4 regions of the Halomonas sp. LC1 genome follow, and region 1 is predicted to be linked to each of the others. Evidence: predicted binding sites of a transcription regulator. Region 1 holds the regulator's gene; each other region holds the start of a gene.

The links. Region 1 encodes sigma-54, which starts transcription at its own class of promoters, with help from an activator protein. Its sites were predicted from a motif close to TGGCACNNNNNTTGCTNT; they were not measured.
Region 2: the regulator sigma-54 is predicted to act here: its motif matches at 2,308-2,325, upstream of QIT27_RS08950 (HAD-IIB family hydrolase).
Region 3: the regulator sigma-54 is predicted to act here: its motif matches at 2,913-2,930, upstream of glnA (glutamate--ammonia ligase).
Region 4: the regulator sigma-54 is predicted to act here: its motif matches at 2,664-2,681, upstream of QIT27_RS08910 (sugar phosphorylase).

The regions. Positions count from the first base shown of each region.
Region 1 is NZ_JASSPG010000004.1:85,105-90,200, forward strand. It holds gene QIT27_RS07925 (KdsC family phosphatase) at 1-330, shown strand, start outside; gene lptC (LPS export ABC transporter periplasmic protein LptC) at 330-914, shown strand; gene lptA (lipopolysaccharide transport periplasmic protein LptA) at 911-1,405, shown strand; gene lptB (LPS export ABC transporter ATP-binding protein) at 1,417-2,175, shown strand; gene QIT27_RS07945 (RNA polymerase factor sigma-54) at 2,281-3,696, shown strand; gene hpf (ribosome hibernation-promoting factor, HPF/YfiA family) at 3,794-4,102, shown strand; gene ptsN (PTS IIA-like nitrogen regulatory protein PtsN) at 4,107-4,574, shown strand; gene rapZ (RNase adapter RapZ) at 4,632-5,096, shown strand, end outside.
Region 2 is NZ_JASSPG010000004.1:325,134-330,229, forward strand. It holds gene QIT27_RS08945 (glycosyltransferase family protein) at 58-1,278, opposite strand; gene QIT27_RS08950 (HAD-IIB family hydrolase) at 1,297-2,247, opposite strand; gene QIT27_RS08955 (OmpA family protein) at 2,628-3,701, opposite strand; gene QIT27_RS08960 (hypothetical protein) at 3,821-4,546, shown strand; gene QIT27_RS08965 (FlgO family outer membrane protein) at 4,552-5,096, shown strand, end outside.
Region 3 is NZ_JASSPG010000008.1:141,641-146,736, forward strand. It holds gene QIT27_RS14155 (alpha/beta hydrolase) at 1-791, opposite strand, end outside; gene QIT27_RS14160 (acyltransferase family protein) at 944-1,969, shown strand; gene QIT27_RS14165 (glycosyltransferase family protein) at 2,024-2,617, opposite strand; gene glnA (glutamate--ammonia ligase) at 3,174-4,580, shown strand; gene QIT27_RS14175 (DUF4124 domain-containing protein) at 4,706-5,096, shown strand, end outside.
Region 4 is NZ_JASSPG010000004.1:315,755-320,850, forward strand. It holds gene ribBA (bifunctional 3,4-dihydroxy-2-butanone-4-phosphate synthase/GTP cyclohydrolase II) at 1-740, opposite strand, end outside; gene ribD (bifunctional diaminohydroxyphosphoribosylaminopyrimidine deaminase/5-amino-6-(5-phosphoribosylamino)uracil reductase RibD) at 813-1,961, opposite strand; gene nrdR (transcriptional regulator NrdR) at 1,961-2,458, opposite strand; gene QIT27_RS08910 (sugar phosphorylase) at 2,714-4,474, shown strand; gene dsbG (thiol:disulfide interchange protein DsbG) at 4,601-5,096, shown strand, end outside.

The sequences.
Region 1 (5,096 bases):
AGCCAGCGCGCGGCGGCGCTCGGCATTAGCCACGTTCACCAAGGCTGCGAAGATAAGCTCACGACGCTTCGCGCGCTTTGCCAACGACTGGATATCACCCTCGAGCAGGTGGCCTACTGCGGTGATGACCTGCCTGACCTCGCTCCCATCAAGCGCTGCGGCGTCGGCATCACGGTCCCCAATGCGCCTGATTACATGCACACCCATGCCGATTGGATCACGGAACGGCTAGGCGGCCACGGCGCGGTACGTGAAATTTGCGATACGCTGCTCACTTCGCAAGGGCACTGGGATGCCGTGCTCGACACGTATCTTCACAGGCACTCGTGATGGGTCTCAGAGTCAGAAAACGGGTGTGGATCACGGCGATGGTCGTGGCCCTGGGCGGACTGCTGGTCTGGCTGGACCCGCGCGGCCCGCAAGAGGGTGAGATCGATCAGGAGGCCCGTGCCCAGGAGCCTGGGCATGTGTTGGAGAACGCCGAAATTACCCTGTTTGGCGAGACAGGCGCTATCCAGCAGTCGCTGGTCACGCCTCGACTGGTCCATACGCCTCAAACGGCCATGACCGATGTCATGTCGCCGCGCGCGACGCTGTTCGACAGCGAACAGCGGGAGTGGCTGGCCACGGCAGACACCGGCACCTTGAATACCGATTCCCAGGCCCTGACGCTAAGAGGGTCTGCCCGGCTACTGGCTCCCGAAGAGGGCTGGCAGCTCGACACGCAGCAATTAAACTACGATGGCGTGACGCGCCATGCCTGGAGCGATACGCCCGTGCTGTTGCAGCAGCCGCCGCAGCGCATGGAAGCCTCCCGCATGGACGTTTGGCTCGATGACAGCCAAGTCCGCCTGACCAATAACGTGCGCGGCGTCCACCCGCCTGCCACTCGTAACCCTGAGGAGTCGCGATGAACGCCTCTCTCCGCACTGCACTCTTTGCGTTAACCCTACCCCTCGCCACGGCGGCCATGGCACAAAGCCAAGCCCCCATCGAGGTCGAAGCCGACCGCCTGGACCTCGACCAGCGCGCTGGCACCGCTGTTTACTCAGGCAACGTGGACATTCGCCAGGGCGAGATGCAACTGCGCGGCGAACGCGTCGAAATTCAGCGCAACGACTCAGGCGAGCTGTCACGCGCCATTGCCACGGGTGAGCGCGCCTACCTGCGCAATCAGCTCGAAGATCAAGAAACCCCCATGGAGGGCTGGGCGCGTCGTATCGTTTACCATGTCGCCGAACGCCGTGTAGAGCTGATCGACCAAGCCGAACTGACACAGCAAGGCGACCGTTTCCAAGGGGGGCGTTTGGAGTACTTCATCGACCAGGAAGTGGTGCAAGCACGCTCCGACGTGAGCGGTAGCGACAACCAGCGCATTCGCATGACTCTTCAGCCCGAACAATAGGGAGCGGCCACGTGGCAGCATCAACCTCTGCAGATTCCGCACCTGTCAAAACGCTCTACGCCCATCACCTAGCGAAGAGCTACAAACGCCGTCGGGTCGTGAAAGATATCAACCTGGAAATCGCTCAGGGTAGCGTCGTCGGCCTGCTGGGGCCCAACGGGGCGGGTAAAACCACGTCGTTTTACATGATCGTTGGACTGGTCAAATCCGATGCCGGTAGCGTCGGTATCGACGACGTCGACCTGACCCATGCGCCCATGCACGAGCGCGCCATGGCCGGGATTGGCTACCTTCCCCAGGAAGCCTCCATTTTCCGCAAGCTCTCGGTGGCCGATAACATCATGGCGATTCTCGAGACGCGCAAAGCGCTGGACCGCAGCGCTCGGGAAGCACGCCTCGAGTCACTGCTCGAAGATTTCCATATTACCCACATTCGCGACAACCTGGGCATGAGCCTCTCAGGGGGCGAGCGCCGCCGAGTGGAGATCGCTCGCTCACTCGCTACCGAGCCCGCATTCATTCTGCTCGACGAGCCGTTTGCCGGGGTCGACCCTATTTCAGTGGGTGAAATCAAAACCATCATTCGCGCACTGAAAAAACGCCACATCGGCGTCTTGATCACTGACCATAACGTGCGCGAAACCCTGGATATTTGTGACATTGCCTACATCGTTGGCGACGGCCATATCATCGCCAGTGGAAACGCCCAGGAGATCCTCAATAACCAGAAGGTTCGTGATGTCTATCTAGGCGCAGACTTCCGCCTCTAAACTCTGGCCTGACCAAACTTTTCTTTTAGTGGCATGCTTATTGCACTTGCACAGAGTCATAACTCGCTCTAGGGTGGAGCTTTCTGATTAACGAGTGGTTCTCAGATGGTCATGAAAGCTTCTCTCCAATTGCGTATCGGCACACAGCTGACCATGACACCTCAGCTGCAGCAGGCCATTGCCCTGCTACAGCTCTCCACGCTGGACCTCCGTCAAGAAATTCAGCTAGCGCTGGACGCTAACCCCATGCTCGAACAAGAGGATGAGTTTGGCGAACAGGCTGTTAGCGAGCCTCAAGAGACCGAGTGGTCGGACAGCATTCCCAACGAACTCTCCGTAGACAGCGACTGGTCGGACACCTACCAAGACATGGGCAGCTTGGGCGGTAGCAGCGAAGGACCCGACTTCGAGCGCCAAGCAGCAGGCCAAAGCCTTCATGGCCATCTGTTATGGCAATTGGCCATGACTGACTTCTCTCCCCGCGACTATGCCATTGCCGAAAGCCTGATCGATGCACTGGATGCCAACGGCTATCTCACTCAACCGCTCAACGACATCCGCGAAGGCCTCAAGGCGCAAGGCCACGACAGCCTGAGCCAGCGTGAAGTAGAAAACACCCTGTTGCGCTTACAACAGTTCGAGCCCACCGGCGTGTTTGCCCGCGACCTGCGCGAGTGCCTGATGCTTCAGCTGGCCGCGCTGCCTGAAGACACCCCGCTATTGATGCCCGCAAAACGCTTGGTGCGTCAGTTTCTCGAAGCGTTGGGCAAAGACGATTTACGGCTACTCAAGCGCCGCCTGAGCCTGGATGACGAGCAGTTGGACGACGTCATCCGTTTAATTCGCAGCCTTGACCCACGCCCAGGCAGCGCCTACGGCGTGACCGACGACAGCTATATTACGCCCGATTTGGTCGTGCGCCATGACAACGAGGGCTGGCACTTAGAGCTCAACCCGGAGGCGCTGCCGCGCCTGCGTATCCAGCCCGATTACGCCAGTTTGATCAAACGTGCCGACAAGAGCCAAGACAACCAGTTCTTGAAAGAGCACCTCCAAGAAGCTCGCTGGCTGATCAAAAGCCTTTCCAGCCGTAATGACACGCTTCTGCGAGTAGGTCGTGAAATCATCGCCCGCCAGATCGGCTTTCTAGAGCACGGCGAAGAGGCCATGAAACCGCTGATCCTGGCCGACATCGCCGAGGCCGTGGAGATGCACGAGTCCACGATCTCCCGTGTGACGACGCAGAAATTCATACATACGCCACGAGGCGTGTTCGAGTTGAAGTACTTCTTCTCGAGCCAAGTCAGCAGCCACGATGGCGGCGATAGCCACTCCAGCACCGCCATTCGTGCACGGATCAAAAAACTGATACAAGAGGAGCCGTCGGGTAAACCGCTCTCCGATAGTCGCCTGGTGACCCTCCTTGAGGAGGGAGGCATCAGCGTTGCCCGGCGTACGGTAGCGAAATATCGCGAGTCAATGGGTATTCCCTCGTCCAGTGAGCGCCGCCGTTTACGTTAGTTAAACGGTAGGGCATGACAAACTCGACGCAGGGGCTTTGCAATAGCGCAAAAAGGGTTACAATCGAAGTACAGCCCGATGGATAAGGAGCACGTCAATGCAAGTAAACATCACTGGTCATCACGTTGAACTGACTGACGCCTTGCGTGACTACGTTAACGAAAAGCTGGAACGCGTCGAACGCCACTACGACAACATCACCACGGTGCAAGTGACCTTATCTGTCGAGAAGGAACGCCAGCAGGCAGCCTGTACGCTGCATGCCGCCGGTGCCGACCTTCATGCCGAAGCCCTCGATAACGATATGTATGCCGCTATCGATGCGCTCGCAGACAAAATCGATCGTCAACTCGTTAAACACAAGGAAAAAGCACAAGCTCGCGCCCAGGGCGCAGGCGTGCGTTAACTCAATGACGTTGGAAACCATCCTCCCCCCGGAGCGCGTGCTCTACGACGTGCCCGGGGGCAGCAAAAAACGGGTGCTGGAGTTTTTCAGCACCTTCATCGCCCAAAACACACCCAGCCTCGATAGCCAAGAAGTGTTTAGCCGCCTGATTGGACGCGAGCGTCTCGGCAGCACGGGAATTGGCAACGGCGTTGCCATCCCCCACGCACGCAGCCCGCACTGTAGCTCGCCCATCGCTGGCTTTTTGAAACTTGCCGAGCCGGTCGATTTCGATGCCATCGATGGCGATCCCGTCGATCTAGTGTTCGTGTTGCTCGTACCCGAAGAGGCGGACGACACGCATCTCGCTCTGCTTGGGCAAGTCGCGACGATCATGAACGATGCGAATACCCGTCAACAGCTACGCAAAGCCAGCAGTCAAAAAGAGCTATTGACCCTGATGACGGCCAAGATACGCGAACAGGCCGCGTAAGATACTCACACGTCCATCACTGTTTATTTCCTACGCTCATACGCCAAGAGAGACGCTATGCAACTGGTGATCATTAGCGGCCGTTCGGGGTCCGGTAAATCTATCGCCTTACAAGCGCTGGAGGATCTTGGCTATTATGCGATCGATAACTTACCTGCCATGCTGCTGGGCTCGCTGATCGATGAGCTGCGCGCTCAAGGAGAACGCACTCGTATTGCCGTTAGCATCGATGCGCGCAACCTCCCCATCGCGCTGGAGCGTCTGCCAGCGCTGTTGGAAGAGCTACGCCAGCGAGACATTCGTTTTCAGGTGATCTATCTAACCACGGACGCACGCATTCTGCTGGAGCGCTACTCCGCCACTCGTCGTCGCCACCCCCTCACTCGCGACAGCGAAATGACGCTGGAAGAGGCGATCAACAAAGAGGAGGAGACGCTACATGAAATACGCGATCTCGCCGATTTATTGATCGATACGTCTCGGCTCTCCGTCCACGATTTGCGCCGCCGCATTACCGATCAA
Region 2 (5,096 bases), 240 kb from region 1:
GCCCCCGCCCGACTAGGCGGGGGCTTGCTCACCTTACTTCCCAGCTACACTTCCCAGCTACACCTTGCCCTGGTTATCCAACTCTACCGCTTCGTGCATTCGCGCCAGTATATCGGGTACGGCGGCCTGTACCCGGTTCCAGCTAGGAATGAACGGCCGTTCGCGGGGGTTATCCAAGAATAAATTGCCTGCTTCCAGCAGATTGCTGGCAAACAGCTCCACCGCCTGCTCTTCACAGTGGCGATCCAAACTCAGGCCATTCATGGTGGCGTCGTGGTCGTAGGCTTCGATCAAATCGAGTGCTAAACGGTAGTACGTCGCTTTTAGCGTGCGGAAATCTTCACTGCTGAAGCTCACGCCTTGGGTGGCCAGCTTACGGTACAGTGCTTTGGCGATATCCAGGCTCATGCGATTCAGGCCGCCGTTGGCATCATCCTCGCTAACGGGCTGATGCTTGTGGTCGTAGGCATCGGCAATATCGACCTGACAGAGCTGGCGATGGGAGTAGTTACGCTGCAGCTCAGACAACACCCCAATCTCCAGGCCCCAGTCAGCGGGGATACGAATGCCTTCCAGCACATCGCTGCGCATCGCAAACTCCCCCGAGAGCGGATAACGGAAGCTATCCAAGTAGTCCAAATAGGGCAGCGGCCCGCATACGGTTTTGAGCGCTCGCAGTAGCGGCGTCACCATCAGCCGAGACACCCGACCGTTGAGCTTTCCTTCGGCAATGCGGGGGTAATAGCCTTTGCAGAAACTGTAATTGAACCGTGGGTGAGCCACGGGATACATGAGCCGCGCCAGCAGGCTACGGTCATAGGTCAGAATATCGCAGTCATGCAGGCCAACCACCGACGAGCGGCCAGAGGCCAGCACGTATCCTGCGCAATACCACACGTTGCGCCCTTTGCCGGGCTCTAAGGCTCCTAAACCGTGGCTTTCCAGCTCGGCGTCTAGCTCACGCAGGCGTGGCCCGTCGTTCCACAGAATGCGGGTGTGCTGGGGAAGACGAGAGAAGAATTCGCGGGCATATAGGAATTGCTCACGGTCTGCCCGGTCCAGGCCGATCACAATCTCATTGAGATAAGGCACTTTCACCAGCTCATCGACAATGGCCGAAAGCGCTGGGCCTTCCAACTCGGAAAATAGCGACGGGAGTATCAGCCCCATCGGACGACGCTTGGCAAACTGGCCTAGCTCCTGCTCGAGCGCCTCCACCGGACGGCGAGTGAGGTTGTGGAAATCGGTAATGACGCCATTCTGATGAAAATCACTCATACGCTGATCCCTCGTTGATTATGCCGTAACGGACGCTTGGGTAGGTGCCGCCGCTAATCGGCGGTCGTCTCGCCCCCACCAGTGGGCCACCCCCTCGGCCCAGCCTGTCGGCCCGGTTTCCTGAGTGCGATATAGCGCTGTATTCGTCGGCGTGACGGTCAAGTCGTGGCACCCTTTGATCACGACGGCCTGATCGACGGCATCGAGCATGGATATATCGTTCGGGCCGTCACCTAGTCCTAATGAGAGCGGCTCACGGCCACGCAACGCGGTAAAGCGCTTGATGAGCCAATCAACGGCGCTGCCCTTATCCGAGGCTTTCCCCATCACATGCCAAAAGCGTCCGCCTTGGGTGAGCATCAAGCCATCGCCTTCCAGCGCTAACCGGAAATTGGCCAGCGCAGCCTCGTCGTCTTCCCAAATAAGCGGCTCGCTGCCTTCACGCTGCCGGGCCGCTTTGGCGCGGGTTTCGTCTAAACCGGTGAGCGACATCACAGCCGCCATATCCAGTTCGCTCATCCGGGTAAAGCGCACGCCCAAACGCTTGCGCCAGACGTTCAGCCGTGCACGGATAAACCCCACGTCCACACCGGTGTGTTTCACGACCACGCCGTCCAGCCCGCTGCCAGGGCGATCTAACCGGGCGTGACACCAGCCCGGCGGCAGGCCAATCACAGCGCCGTTTTCCGCCACGAACGGCGTCGCCGTTAGGCCTAGCGCTTCACGCAGGGAGATCAGTTCGGCACGGGTTTTACTGGTGACTGGGATCACGGGCACGCCCAGCTGTTTTAGGCGAGCCAACCAAGGCGCGGCAGGAGAGAAGTCGTAACTGTGGTGATCGAGCAGCGACCCATCTAAGTCGGTGACCACCAAGCGCGGCTGAAGGGCCGGGTCGGGGCTTCCTGGCGGCTGCTGGGTAAGGCTCGCCCCCTCAGAGTGGGCGACTGTCGTGTGGGTGTGTTCGGTCATGACACCACCTTATTGCGTTCTTGAAAGCCGTTACGCGGACGTCGTTCTTAGATAAGCAATAAAGCAGAATGCATGCCAATAGCATTTAGACAATAAAAATCAAACGCTTGAAAAAAATCACGGTGCCATAACGACGGCAAGCACCAAAACAGGGCACCTAAAGTGCACCAGTACAGTGCGGGAAGAGGCCCGTAATAAAACGGCGCCGGAAGACATCTGCAAAAAAATTGCACAAAGCCTTGGCAAACGCTCACAAATAGCTATACTCGAATTGTACCCACTGACAACCTTGTACACCCCCTCACCTGATGTCAGTGGGCTGCAGTGAGCCAAGCCCTTTCGTGCCCGCCTCCCCCGGCGGGCTTTTTTTGACCACACTGCTACTCCACGTGAATCACTACCTCGACGCGGCGATTGCGTGCCCGCCCTTCTGCCGTGCTGTTATCTTCCAACGGCTGCGTCGCCGCTAGCCCCACGGCCCGCAGCCGCTCTGGCGCAACACCGGCCGCTTCCAAGGCTTCGACAATGGCAATCGCACGGGCGCTAGAGAGCGCCCAGTTCGAGGAGAACTCTGGGGTATTAATGGTCTGGCTATCGGAGTGGCCCTCAACCCACACTTCACCGTCATAGCGCTGAATCGTCTCCAGCAGGCTACCTACCAGCGATGAGCCGCCTTGTGTCAGCTCTGCCGTCGCCGAGGGGAAAAGCAGCCTGTCCTGCACGCGTAGGCTGATCCCTTCGGCCACCCGGGAGACTTCGACACCCTCCAAGTTGGGCAAATAGGGGGACGCCTCTACCCGCTCGGCCAAGTTTTCCGTGAGTGCTAGAGCGCTACTGATGGCCTCGTCGCTGATCTCTTGTACATTCACGGGGGGGCGATCCGTGAGAAGTACCATGTAATCCGCCAAGGGAAGCGGCGCTGGCGGATCCTCTTTCTGCACCAGAGGCGTGGGCAGCCTCGGCGTTGACGACGAAGGTGCAGACGCCAACGCGGCTTGCAGGGTGTCGGTGAGCGACGCTACCCGCGCAGGCTCTGATGGTGATGCAGAGTTCACCACCTTTTCCGGCAGCGCCAGTAACGGCGGCACGCTGGGCACCACCTCGGCCCGCGGGGGCAGCCCTGCCACGCCCAAGGCGGCGCTGATCGCCATGGGGCTGAGCTCACCTGGCACCACCACTGGCATTGGGGAGCGCGGTGGACGACGCTCATCCAGTAAGGCAGGCAGCGGCACTTCCAGCGGTGTCGCCAGGCCTGTGCTCGTGTCCACTTCCGCGTCATCGGGGGTCCAGTCGGGGCTTGTGACCCCGGCAGCCGCAATAATGATGACGAATAGGGCGACCAGCAGCGTCATAATGTCGATATAGCTGATCATCCAGCCGCTGTTGCTATCGTCCTCAGGATACGTCGACATCAGGGAGTCATGACGTGGGCCGCTGCGGTGGTCCTCAAGCATGGGAGTGATTACTCATTCAAGTTTCTAACCTCGTGGCCGATCTATGCTAAGCATGGCAAACTAGTCTATCAAAAAGCCGATTAGTAGCGATAAGGAACTACCAGGTGCGCACTCGTCCTATGTCACACCCCATTGTCGATTTTTTACGCCCCGTTGGCCTGGGACTTGCGAGCCTGATGCTCAGCGGCTGTTTTTACGCCAGCACTTCTCAGGCCCCCATTGCCACAACATACCCCTATACGGAACAGCAAAAAATGCAGGCCGCCCAGCACTGGGAAGTGCTTGCTCAGCATGAAGCCGCCGGCATCCTATCCAGCGAGCGGGTGCGCTTTCGTGACCTACACATTGCGGCGCCGGAACATGAGCAGTACGGCTCATATTACAGCGGCGGGGAATTCGAGCGTGGTTTTAGAACACTGTTGACCAGCGAGCTAGTATCCGGTGGTGGCAGCGTGACGACTCAGCCTCGCGCTAACGGCGCCACCATCCAAATCGACGTGGAAGTGGTCGAACACCGGGATCGCGGCTATACGCGCCCCCCCTTCGGCGCTTACACCGCCTTGGCGAGTGGCATCGCGGTGGCCAGTATCCCGTTGGGCAACTGGAGCGAGCCAGCATTGGCACTCATTCCGGCGGCCATGGTGGCCGACACTACCAACGGTAGCTGGACAGCCAAGGGTAATGAAGAAATCATCATCACCACTCAGATAGTGGAACAGGATCAAATCCTCTACTCTTCCTCCAATATCTATTACATTAATTCGGGTGATCGTCGCCAATATGCCCCGCACCGGGTCCCTAGAACTCCCACGACCCCGACCGTTTCTATCACTGATACTTGGTAATGTTTATGTCTTTACGTTCGATTTTTGCATTAACGTCGGTGCGCCTGTTTCGCGCTGACGTTTTGGCTGCACTTTGCATGACGTTACTGCTGACGGGCTGCGCTAACTTGGGCAACAACGCTCAGCCTCAAGAACCAGAACCTGACCTGTCAGAGCTCGCCCATGAAGCGGCAGAGCAGATGGTGATGAACAACCCCGACTTGACCCGCTACAGCCCGATGATTGCGGCCACCTTTGTCAGTATCGACAACCTCAGCCAATCCTCGACCTTTGGTCGGATCAGTTCTGAGATCATGGCCTCGGCCCTGGCCCAACAGGGGATGCAGGTTCGCGAAGTCAAAATGCGCGATAGCATGTTTATCGAAGAGAGCGTGGGGGAGTTGATTCTATCCCGCCAAGTTCAGCGGCTAAGCTCTCAGCACAATGCACGTTCTATCCTGATGGGTACCTATGCCCAAGGTCAGGACTATTTATACGTGAGCGCTCGTGTCGTTCGCGCTGGCGATGCCATGGTATTGGGAAGTGCAGACTTCCAATTGCCATTGGATAA
Region 3 (5,096 bases), on a different contig from region 1:
TCGAGCCGCACCGCGCCGGGCTGTATACGCTCCATGGCCTGACGAAGCTGGCGGGCATGGAACTCGGCATCGTACACATCGCTGCGACCAGCGCTGATATAGAGCGGCACCGGGGGTGTGTCGCTTCGTTCGGCTTCCGGGCGCGGCGTCACGCGCAGTCGGTAGCTTTCCAAATGGGCAGTGTAATTGAGCCGCTCCCAGAGCGTCTGATCGAACGCCCCTTGCGCGTTCAAAAACGCCGGATGCCGGTGGGCTGACGAATTCTCAGGCGGGGCGGGAACGTAGCTGGCAGGGCTGAGGGCGGCCGCAGCGGCGAACAGCTCCGGCCGTTCGAGGGCGAAGTTGACGGCTCCATACCCTCCGGCCGAGAGTCCGGCGACGCCGCGCTGCTGGCGTGTCGTGCCGACATGATAGGTTGCCTCGATATGCGGCATCAGGTCGTTGAAAAAGGCGCTGCGGGCGGCTTCGTTATATCCGTCGACCCACCAGCTGCGGCTGCCGGGCATCACGAATACGGCCGGGGGCACATGTCCCGCGTCGATCAACCGGTCGGCGGTGTTGGGAAGGTTCCCCTTGGTGGCCCAGTCGAGCTCGTTACCAAACGAGCCATGCAGTAGATACACCACCGGATAGGGCATCGAGGCGTGTGGATCATAATCGTCCGGTAAATAGACCGTGTACGGATAGTCGTACCCTAGGGTGGGCGAGAAGAACTGTTCACGGGACACGTCGCCAGCCAGGGTCGCGCCGCTGAGCATCAGCCCGCTCATCACGCCGATCGTCGTGCTCATCCAGCGGATAAAGCGAGCGAGGGAAAAGTGTCTGCGCACGAAGCCTCCAGGAATTTACCGTCGGTTAAAGGGTCGGACAGCGGTGTAACCCGGCCTGTTCATTGCCGTAAGCCCATACATCAGCTTAGCAGCGGTGGTTTGGTGGAGGTTCGATGCAAAAAATCGAGGAGATCTATTGGCTGCGCGCTTACGGCTGTGTCGCCGTCTTTCTATTCCATTGGCTTGATCATATCAACCAGCGTGTGGATAACGTCGCCACGGACCTGATGCGCATACCGCTGGTGCTGGGCACACCGGTCTTCCTGTTCATTTCGGTCTTCGTCTTTGCCGTTCGATACGATCAACAGGTGCCGCCAGGCTTTCTGCTGCAGCGGGTGAAGTACGTCATGTTGCCCTATGTGGTGTACGGAAGTATCTACTCCACGGCCCAGTGGTGGCAGCTGGCGGGAAGCGAGAACGCCGTGGGGTTTTGGGAAAATGCCAAAGTCTATTTTCTTTACGCCGAGTGGCATGGCTACTTTTTGATTATCGCCATGCAGTTCTATGCGGCGTACTGGGCGTACACGCGCTGGCGGCTATGGCGCTATCACCCGGTACCGTGGCTGGTGGCTGCCTGCTGGGTGAGCATGGCGTATTGGGGCTTGGCCTATGCCTTCGAGATCGAGCCGCCGGGCTACTTGCTTTGGGTGGCACCGCTGGGCTGGGTGTATCTGTTTTTTTTGGCCCTGGTTCTGGTGCGTTACTACCCGTTAACGCCCTCGGCTACGCTGGTCGAGCGGCCCGTATGGCTGCAACTCCTTTCCCAACCGCGTTGGCTTTTCCTGTTCGTCGGCGTAATCGTGCTGGCCACGTTCGAGCATTGGCTGGCGTTCTCGTCGAAGGAAGTCTGGGTCATTCCCTTCTTCGTGCTGTTCACCCTGGCGCTGATGCGTGGCTTGAAAGGACGCAGAGCGCCTGGCTGGGTGCGCTATATCAATGCTTACTCGTTTGGTATTTATCTGGCGCATCCGATGTTTTTCACGCTCACCGATACGTTCGTGGGCGTGACGACACTGCCGCTGGTGGTTTACGCGGTGCTGCTCATCGTCGTAGGCAGCGTTGGCTCTATTTTGCTCAACAAAGCGGCCAATACCACGACGATGGGGGCCATGCTGTTGGGTAAGCGGTTGAAGGTATGAGTGCAGGGTAAGGTAGGTGACAGGGTGGGCATCGATGCGCGGAACCAGAAAAGGCTAGGGCGAGGTGGATGACTGGCTGTTTGGTGAGCCACGGGCCAACCCCAACGATTCGCCGCTCAAGGTTTTAAGCCGGGTCGGGCAAGCGTAAAGGCGCTGTAAAAAATCGAGCAGGGCTGGCTCATCCAGCTCGGGATCGAAGCCACCAATGCGCTCCAACCAGGCGCGCCGAATGGCAATGTAGGGCGGTACGGACACGGCCGTACTGAGAAAGTGCAGCAGCAATCGCTCCGAAAACCGGGGCGTAGCCGCGTTGATGAGCAGTGCATCCATCGCCGTGTTGAGCTGCGGATAGAGCAGGTACCAAAACTGTGCCGCCATGGGTTCTTTATGCAGCGCAATCAGCAGCCACTCTGCTTGACTGATATAAGCCGCTTGATTGAGGCGCGCGCCGAGCATTTGCGAGGGGGTTACCAGACAGTGGGCATGATAACGCTGTTCGAGGGCGGTGAGCCGCTCGTCCGCCTGCGCGCAGGTGACGATGATCGGCATCACATGATCGGCCAGGCCGGACTGGCGAATGGAGCGCAAGTGGCGCGGTAGCAAAGCTCCTGTCACTGAAGCGTCTACGATAAAGCAAACCGTACCCATGCACGCGGCTTCCTTTTGTTATGAAGCATCTCCGATTGTAATTTATTGTAGATGTGGGTTTCTTTGCGTAGCAAGAGAAACTTTTTTAACAACAGGGAGGTGCAATTTCCTCTCATCTAACCAATTTGGTGCGTTCTTTGGCTTGTGTGCACTATTTTTGTGCATATGAGACGCGAGATGCCCTTTCCGTACGAAGCGTGACGATGTGTTGCCACATTAAGACGCAGACGTTTAGTGATTTTTCGTATTTAAAAACAATGGCTTGTTATTTTTTATGGCCATTATGGTGCAGGATTGGCATGCTCTGTGCTTATGAATCATAGATAGTTTCATCAGCGGCTATTGAAGCGTAGGCAGACGCCTCCAGGCGTGCTACAACGATAGCCGGTCTGAAATGATCGCTGGGCGGTTTGTTATCCATCGTCAGACAAACGTTAAGCGAACAAAAAAGACAAACGCGCCACATGCAATTGCGTGTTGAACGATTTGTTGAATAACACTTTTATCGATAGCTTACAGTTACACGCTTTAAGCCACGCTCATACCGGAGGACACTATGTCAGCCAAGACTCTCGCGCTAATCGAAGAACATGATGTTAAGTGGGTAGACCTGCGTTTCACCGACACGCGCGGTAAAGAGCAGCACGTCACCGTACCGGCACGTGACGTGAACGAAGAGTTTTTTGAAAATGGCCAGATGTTCGATGGCTCTTCCATCAACGGTTGGAAGGGCATCAACGAGTCTGACATGATCCTGCGTCCGGAAGACGGCACCGGTTTCTTGGACCCCTTCACCGAAGACGCTACCCTGATTCTGCGTTGCGACATCATCGAGCCGGCGACCATGCAGGGCTACGATCGCGACCCGCGCTCCATCGCTAAGCGTGCCGAAGCGTACCTGCAGTCTACCGGTCTGGGCGACACGGCCTTCTTCGGTCCGGAGCCGGAATTCTTCATCTTCGACGAAGTACACTGGAAAGCCGACATCCAAGGCGCCATGTACAAAATCACCTCTGATGAAGGTGCATGGGCGACCAGCAACCAAGTCGAAGGTGGCAATCTGGGCCACCGTCCGCGCGTGAAAGGCGGCTACTTCCCGGTTCCCCCGGTCGATAGCTTCCACGATATCCGTGGCGCGATGTGTAATACCCTGGAAGCGATTGGCCAAACCGTGGAAGTACACCACCACGAAGTAGCTAACGCGGGTCAGAACGAAATCGGCGTTAAATTCAACACGCTGGTGAAGAAAGCTGACGAAGTTCAGGAAATGAAGTACGTGATCCACAACGTGGCACACGCTTACGGCAAAACCGCTACCTTCATGCCGAAGCCGCTGGTAGGCGACAACGGTTCGGGTATGCACGTACACCAGTCGTTCTGGAAAGATGGCCAGAACCAGTTCGCGGGTGACGAGTACGCGGGCCTGTCTGAAATGGCGCTGTACTACATCGGCGGTATCATCAAGCACGCTCGTGCCCTGAACGCCTTCACCAACGCTTCTACCAACTCGTACAAGCGTCTGGTGCCGGGCTTCGAAGCACCGGTCATGCTGGCCTACAGTGCCCGTAACCGTTCTGCTTCTATCCGTATTCCGTACACCGCTAGCCCGAAAGGCAAGCGTGTCGAGACTCGCTTCCCGGATCCGACCGCCAACCCCTACTTGGCGTTTGCAGCGATGCTGATGGCGGGTATCGACGGTATCAAGAACAAGATCCACCCTGGCGATGCCATGGATAAGAACCTGTACGACCTGCCGCCGGAAGAAGGCAAGTCCGTACCGACCGTTGCCAACAGCCTGGATCAAGCACTGGAAGCACTCGATGCTGACCGTGCGTTCCTGACCGAAGGTGGCGTGTTCACCGACGACATGATCGATGCCTACATCGAACTGAAGATGGAAGACGTCGAGCGTATCCGCATGACGACTCACCCGATTGAGTTCGACATGTACTACTCTTGCTAAGAACGGTCTTTAATGACGGTGCTAAAATCACCCTTGCGGTGTGATTAGCCAGAAAACCCCGCCTCGGCGGGGTTTTTTTATGGAAGCGAAATACGCAGGGGCTAGTAATGATAAGCAGACGACGTTTGCAAAACAGAATAGGTTTATCCACAGCGGCGGTGCTTCTACTGTGCCTGTGGGTAAGCGTGGCCCAGTCGCAAACGGTGTATCGCGTGGTGGATGAGCAGGGCAACGTGACGTTTACCGATAACCCTGAGCGGGGTGGGGATGCCATTACGCTGGCACCGCTGCCCAGCATGCCATCGGCGTCGCGCCCTTCTACAGCGGCACCGCGAAGCCTGGGTAGGCCGGGTCAGCCGTTTATGCCTTATGACCGTTTTACGATTGCTAATCCCGCTAGCGGTGCTTCCGTGCGGGGCGGTATGACGCCAGTGGAAGTGCAGGTGGTGCCACCGCTGCGAGACGACCATCAGATTCAACTGCTGGTGAATGGCGAACTCAGCCAGTCGGCCCTGC
Region 4 (5,096 bases), 230 kb from region 1:
CCCTTCACGAGGGCCAGATGGTGAGCGCCCTGGATACGATCACGGAAGACGTGAAGCGCTAGTTCGCCATGCACGGTGGTGACCTGGGTCGTTTCGACGTGATCCACCGTCTGCTCATTCACGATACGATAGTGGATCAAATCGGCAATGGTGCCCATCTTGATACCGTGCGCCTTGGCAAAGGCCTCCAGCTCCGGGCGGCGGGCCATACTGCCATCATCGTTCATGATCTCGCAAATGACGCCGCTGGGGTCCAAACCCGCCAGCGCTGCCAGATCGCAGGCGGCTTCGGTATGCCCTGCGCGGCGCAGTACGCCGCCTGGCTCGGCCATCAGCGGGAAAATGTGGCCCGGCTGAACGATATCCGAGGGCTTGGCATTCGGAGCAACGGCGGCCTGCACCGTCCGAGCACGATCGGCAGCGGAAATACCGGTGGTGACCCCTTCGGTCGCCTCGATGGAGAGCGTGAACTTGGTACCAAAACCGGAGCCATTGTCCCGCACCATCAGCGGCAGGTTGAGCTGCTCGCAGCGCTCGCGGGTCATCGGCATACAAATTAGACCGCAGGCATACCGCGCCATGAAGTTGATATGCTCAGGCTTCACCATTTCGGCGGCCATGATGATATCACCTTCGTTCTCGCGATCCTCATCGTCCATGAGAATCACCATTTTGCCCTGGCGAATGTCATCTACCAGCTCAGCGATGGGGGATAAACCCTCTGAAGAGGAGTGCGCCATGGAATCTCCAAAAAATAGGCTCGCATCGTATGCGAATTCGGGCGTCAGGGTACCTTGCAATGACGGCTTGCGCTAGTCAGCCTGCGGGGTGGCAATGATCCACCAGTCGCTCCCAACGGTTCGCGATGCCGTCACCGTCAAACGTTTCTGATCGGCCATCTGGGTAATCCCCGGCAGAGCAAATAGCGGCCTGGCCTCGCCGCCCAACAGCGTGGGCGCGACAAAAAGCTGCAGCTCATCGATCAAATCCGCCTCTAGCAGTGCGCCCGCCAGCGTGGCACCCGTTTCCACCAACAGTTCGTTAACCTGCTCATTATCCGCTAGCCAGCGCAGCATGTCAGCCAGCGCAATACGCCCGTTTTCGGCAGGTACTACCTGAATCTCGGCCCCGGCTTCTGCCAGTTTACGCCGTTTCTCTTCGCTGTGTTGATCCGTCGTGATGATGAGCGTGCGCCCCGGCTCGCGCAGGCAGGCAGCTGCTAGTGGAAGACGAAGGCGCGAATCGAGGATCACCCGTAGCGGTTGGCGCTGGACGATGTCATCGGCGTTGTCCAGCGCTAACTGGTCGGCCCTGAGGGTGAGGCGGGAGTCATCCATGATCAGAGACTCCACGCCGCTCAGTATGGCGCTTGACCGGGCACGCAGACGCTGCACCTGCGTGCGCGCCTGGGGCCCGGTGATCCACTGCGACTCACCTGACCCCATCGCGGTACGACCATCCAGACTCATGGCCATTTTCAACCGCACGTAGGGGCGGCCGCGCTCCATCCGGGAGATGAACCCTGGGTTGAGCGCCTTGGCGTCGGTCTCGAGCAGCCCCACCTGCACCTGGATGCCCCCCGCCTCTAAATGGGCGATGCCACCCCCACTAACCCGAGGGTTCGGGTCCTGCATCGCCACGACGACACGGGCAACACCGGCATCGGCCAGTGCTACGGCGCAGGGGCCGGTCCGTCCGGTATGGGAGCAGGGCTCGAGCGTGACATAGGCGGTAGCGCCTCGAGCCTCGCTGCCCGCTGCCTGCAGCGCATGGATTTCTGCGTGGGGTTCTCCGGCACGCACGTGGTACCCCTCCCCCACGATATGACCCTCTTCGCTGTCCGCGAAGGACACGATCACGCACCCCACTCTCGGATTGGGGTCGGTGGTATACACCCCCCGCTTGGCCAATTGAATCGCGCGGGCCATATAGCGATGGTCGGCAGTGGAGAACTCACCCATCATGATGCTCCGTTCGATGAACCCTGTCCGGCCGACTCCTCGGAGGGCTCCTGGGAGAGCCGGTCGATTTCAGCGCGGAATTCGTCGAGATCCTGAAACTTGCGGTATACCGAGGCAAAGCGAATGTAGGCAACTTGATCGAGACTACGAAGCGCTTTCATCACGGCCTCACCGATCTCGCGGGCGTTCACTTCACGGTCGCCGCGGGCGCGCAGCGTTTGCCGTATACGCTCGACCGAGGCCTCTATGGCTTCGGCGCTGACCGGACGCTTTTCCAGCGCGCGCAGCATGCCGTCGCGTAACTTCGCTTCATTGAAGCTTTCACGAGAGCCGTCGGATTTCACCACCCGCGGCATAATCAGCTCGGCGGTTTCGTAAGTCGTAAAGCGTTCATGGCAGTTGGCGCACTGGCGACGACGGCGCACCTGGTCCCCCTCTGCCACCAGCCTGGAATCTGTCACTCTCGTATCGTTTGCACCACAAAAAGGGCAATGCATGGCAGTCAACCTATTATCAGTACGCACTAGAACCAGTGCGTGCAGCGTGTCAGCCTGGGCGAACGAGCAGCATCAAGGCGTCGGCCCTAGCGCGCTTCGCCATTTTATAAACTGTTTTATCGCCAACGGGTCGGCGGCAGCGTCAGCCACGACCTGATGGCATAGCGGTGTTATACGACGCGTATCTCATCGTATTGTAACGATTTGGCACACAAGCTGCAGCGTTTGTCGAAGTTGATTGATAGGACGCCCGCTATGACCGCTTTCGAACAGACCGTTCACCGCTACCTCACCCATCTATATGGCCCGCGCGCCGGGGAGGTTCAGCGGCGAATAGGACAGCACCTTGCGCATTTTCGCGCGATGCCGACGACCGCCCCAACGACGAGCGAGACGCCTCACGATGCACCAACATGGAGCGAACAAGATCAGTGGGTCATCTGTTACGGCGACTCCATTGTGGAGGAGGGAACGCCGCCGTTAGCGGTGCTGGATACCTTTCTGCAGCGCTACCTGGGGGATGCCATCAGCGGGATCCACGTGCTGCCCTTTTTCCCCTGGAGCAGTGACGACGGTTTTTCGGTGATTCATTACCGCGAGGTCAATAGCGAGCTGGGCGAGTGGGCGCATATTCAAAACTTGGCCAGCCACTATGATTTGATGGCCGATTTAGTGCTCAATCATGTCTCGCGGGAGTCGCTCTGGTTCGTCGATTACCTGACCGGCAGCCTGCCCGGTCGCGACTACTTTATTGAAGTCGATCCGGATACCGATGTTTCCCAGGTCACCCGACCACGCAGTAGCCCACTCCTAGTGCCGATCTCTACGCGCCGGGGGACGCGCCACGTGTGGGCGACTTTCTCGGAAGACCAAATAGATCTCAACTTCGAAAACCCGGATGTGTTGCTCGAGTTCGTGGGTATTTTGCTGTTCTACCTACAGCAAGGAGTGCGCATTATTCGCTTGGACGCGGTGGCATTTTTGTGGAAGCGCCTGGGCACCTCCTGCATTCACCTGCCCGAAACCCATACGGTGGTGCGCTTACTTCGCGCCATCGTGGATGAAATAGCCCCCGGTACGCTGCTGATCACCGAAACCAACGTGCCCCATGCCGAAAACATCAGCTACTTTGGCTTGGAGCGATTAGCGGAAGGCGCGCCCGATGAAGCCCACATGGTGTACCAGTTCGCCCTGCCCCCGCTGCTACTGCACACCTTGACTCGCGGCGAAGCGACGACGCTGCAAACGTGGCTGAACAGCCTGCCAGTACTACCGAAGCAGTGCACCTACCTAAATTTCACCGCCAGCCACGACGGTATCGGCATACGACCGCTAGAAGGCCTGCTGCCCGACCATGAGCGCGACGCGCTGCTGGAGCTGATGCACCGCTTTGGTGGGTTTGTCAGTATGCGCAGCAACCCTGACGGTAGCGACACGCCCTACGAGATCAACATTACCTGGTTTGAAGCCATGCGCGGCACCCGCCGCGGGCCAGACCCGTGGCAAATTGCGCGCTTTTTATGCAGCCAGGCGATCATGCTGAGCCTGCAAGGGATACCCGCGCTCTATATCCATACGCTCACCGGCACGCTGAACGATGTCGAAGGCGTGGAACGCAGCGGCCGCTTACGCTCGATCAACCGTCGCCGCTGGCAGCTCGATGAGCTAGCTCTGCTATTAGAGAGCCCTTCCACCCCGACCCACGACGTGTTCCACGCCCTGCATCGGCTGCTAACACAGCGCCGTCAAGAGTCCTGCTTTCACCCCAACGCACCGCAGCGCGTCATAGAAACGCCCCCTGAACTGCTGGCGATCGAGCGCGGCCCGCTCGCCAGCGGCCGACGCCTACTCGCCCTGTACAACGTCACCGATGGCAAGGTTGACCTCGCCCACGCAGGCGATGCTCTGAACCAAGCGCTCACTCAGCACCACTGGCAGCCGCTAGACACGCTGACCGCTCACCACGAGGAAACACTGCCGCCCTATGCCGTCCGCTGGCTGGTGGCCGATGCGTAAGACTTGCGACAAAACGCCTCAGCCGTGCACGAACGTCGTTCTGACCTCGTCATCACCTGCGATACTGGTAGTCGATCACCTGACGGGGCATAGTGCCCCGTTTCGTTTTGCAAAAAGGATGATGCAATGTCATGCGTTTCGTTAAAGCGTTTCTGTCGTTTCAGCCTACTGGCCGCTGTAACCTGTGGCACCGTCACCAGCCACGCCGATGAGCTACCCGCCCCCGTGCAGGCGCTCGCCAACCAAGGATTGACGGTTCATGGCGAATTTGAAGCGCCGGGTGGAATGCGCGGCTTCGGGGCCAGCGTACAAGGCCAGGATATGGCGATTTATCTCACGCCTGATGGAGAACACGCGATCATTGGTACGCTGGTCGATAGTGAAGGCAGCGACCTGACTGAGGCTCAGCTCGATGAGCACGTACGTGCGCCACTGGAAGCCGATACCTGGGCACTGCTCGAAGAGAGCCACTGGATTCAAGATGGCGACCCAGACGCCCCACGCCTCATCTATACCTTCACCGACGCCAACTGCCCTTACTGCCGTCAGCTGTGGCAACAAACGCGCCCCTGGGTAGAGGCGGGTGAGGTCCAGTTTCGCCATATCATGGTCGGTATTCTCG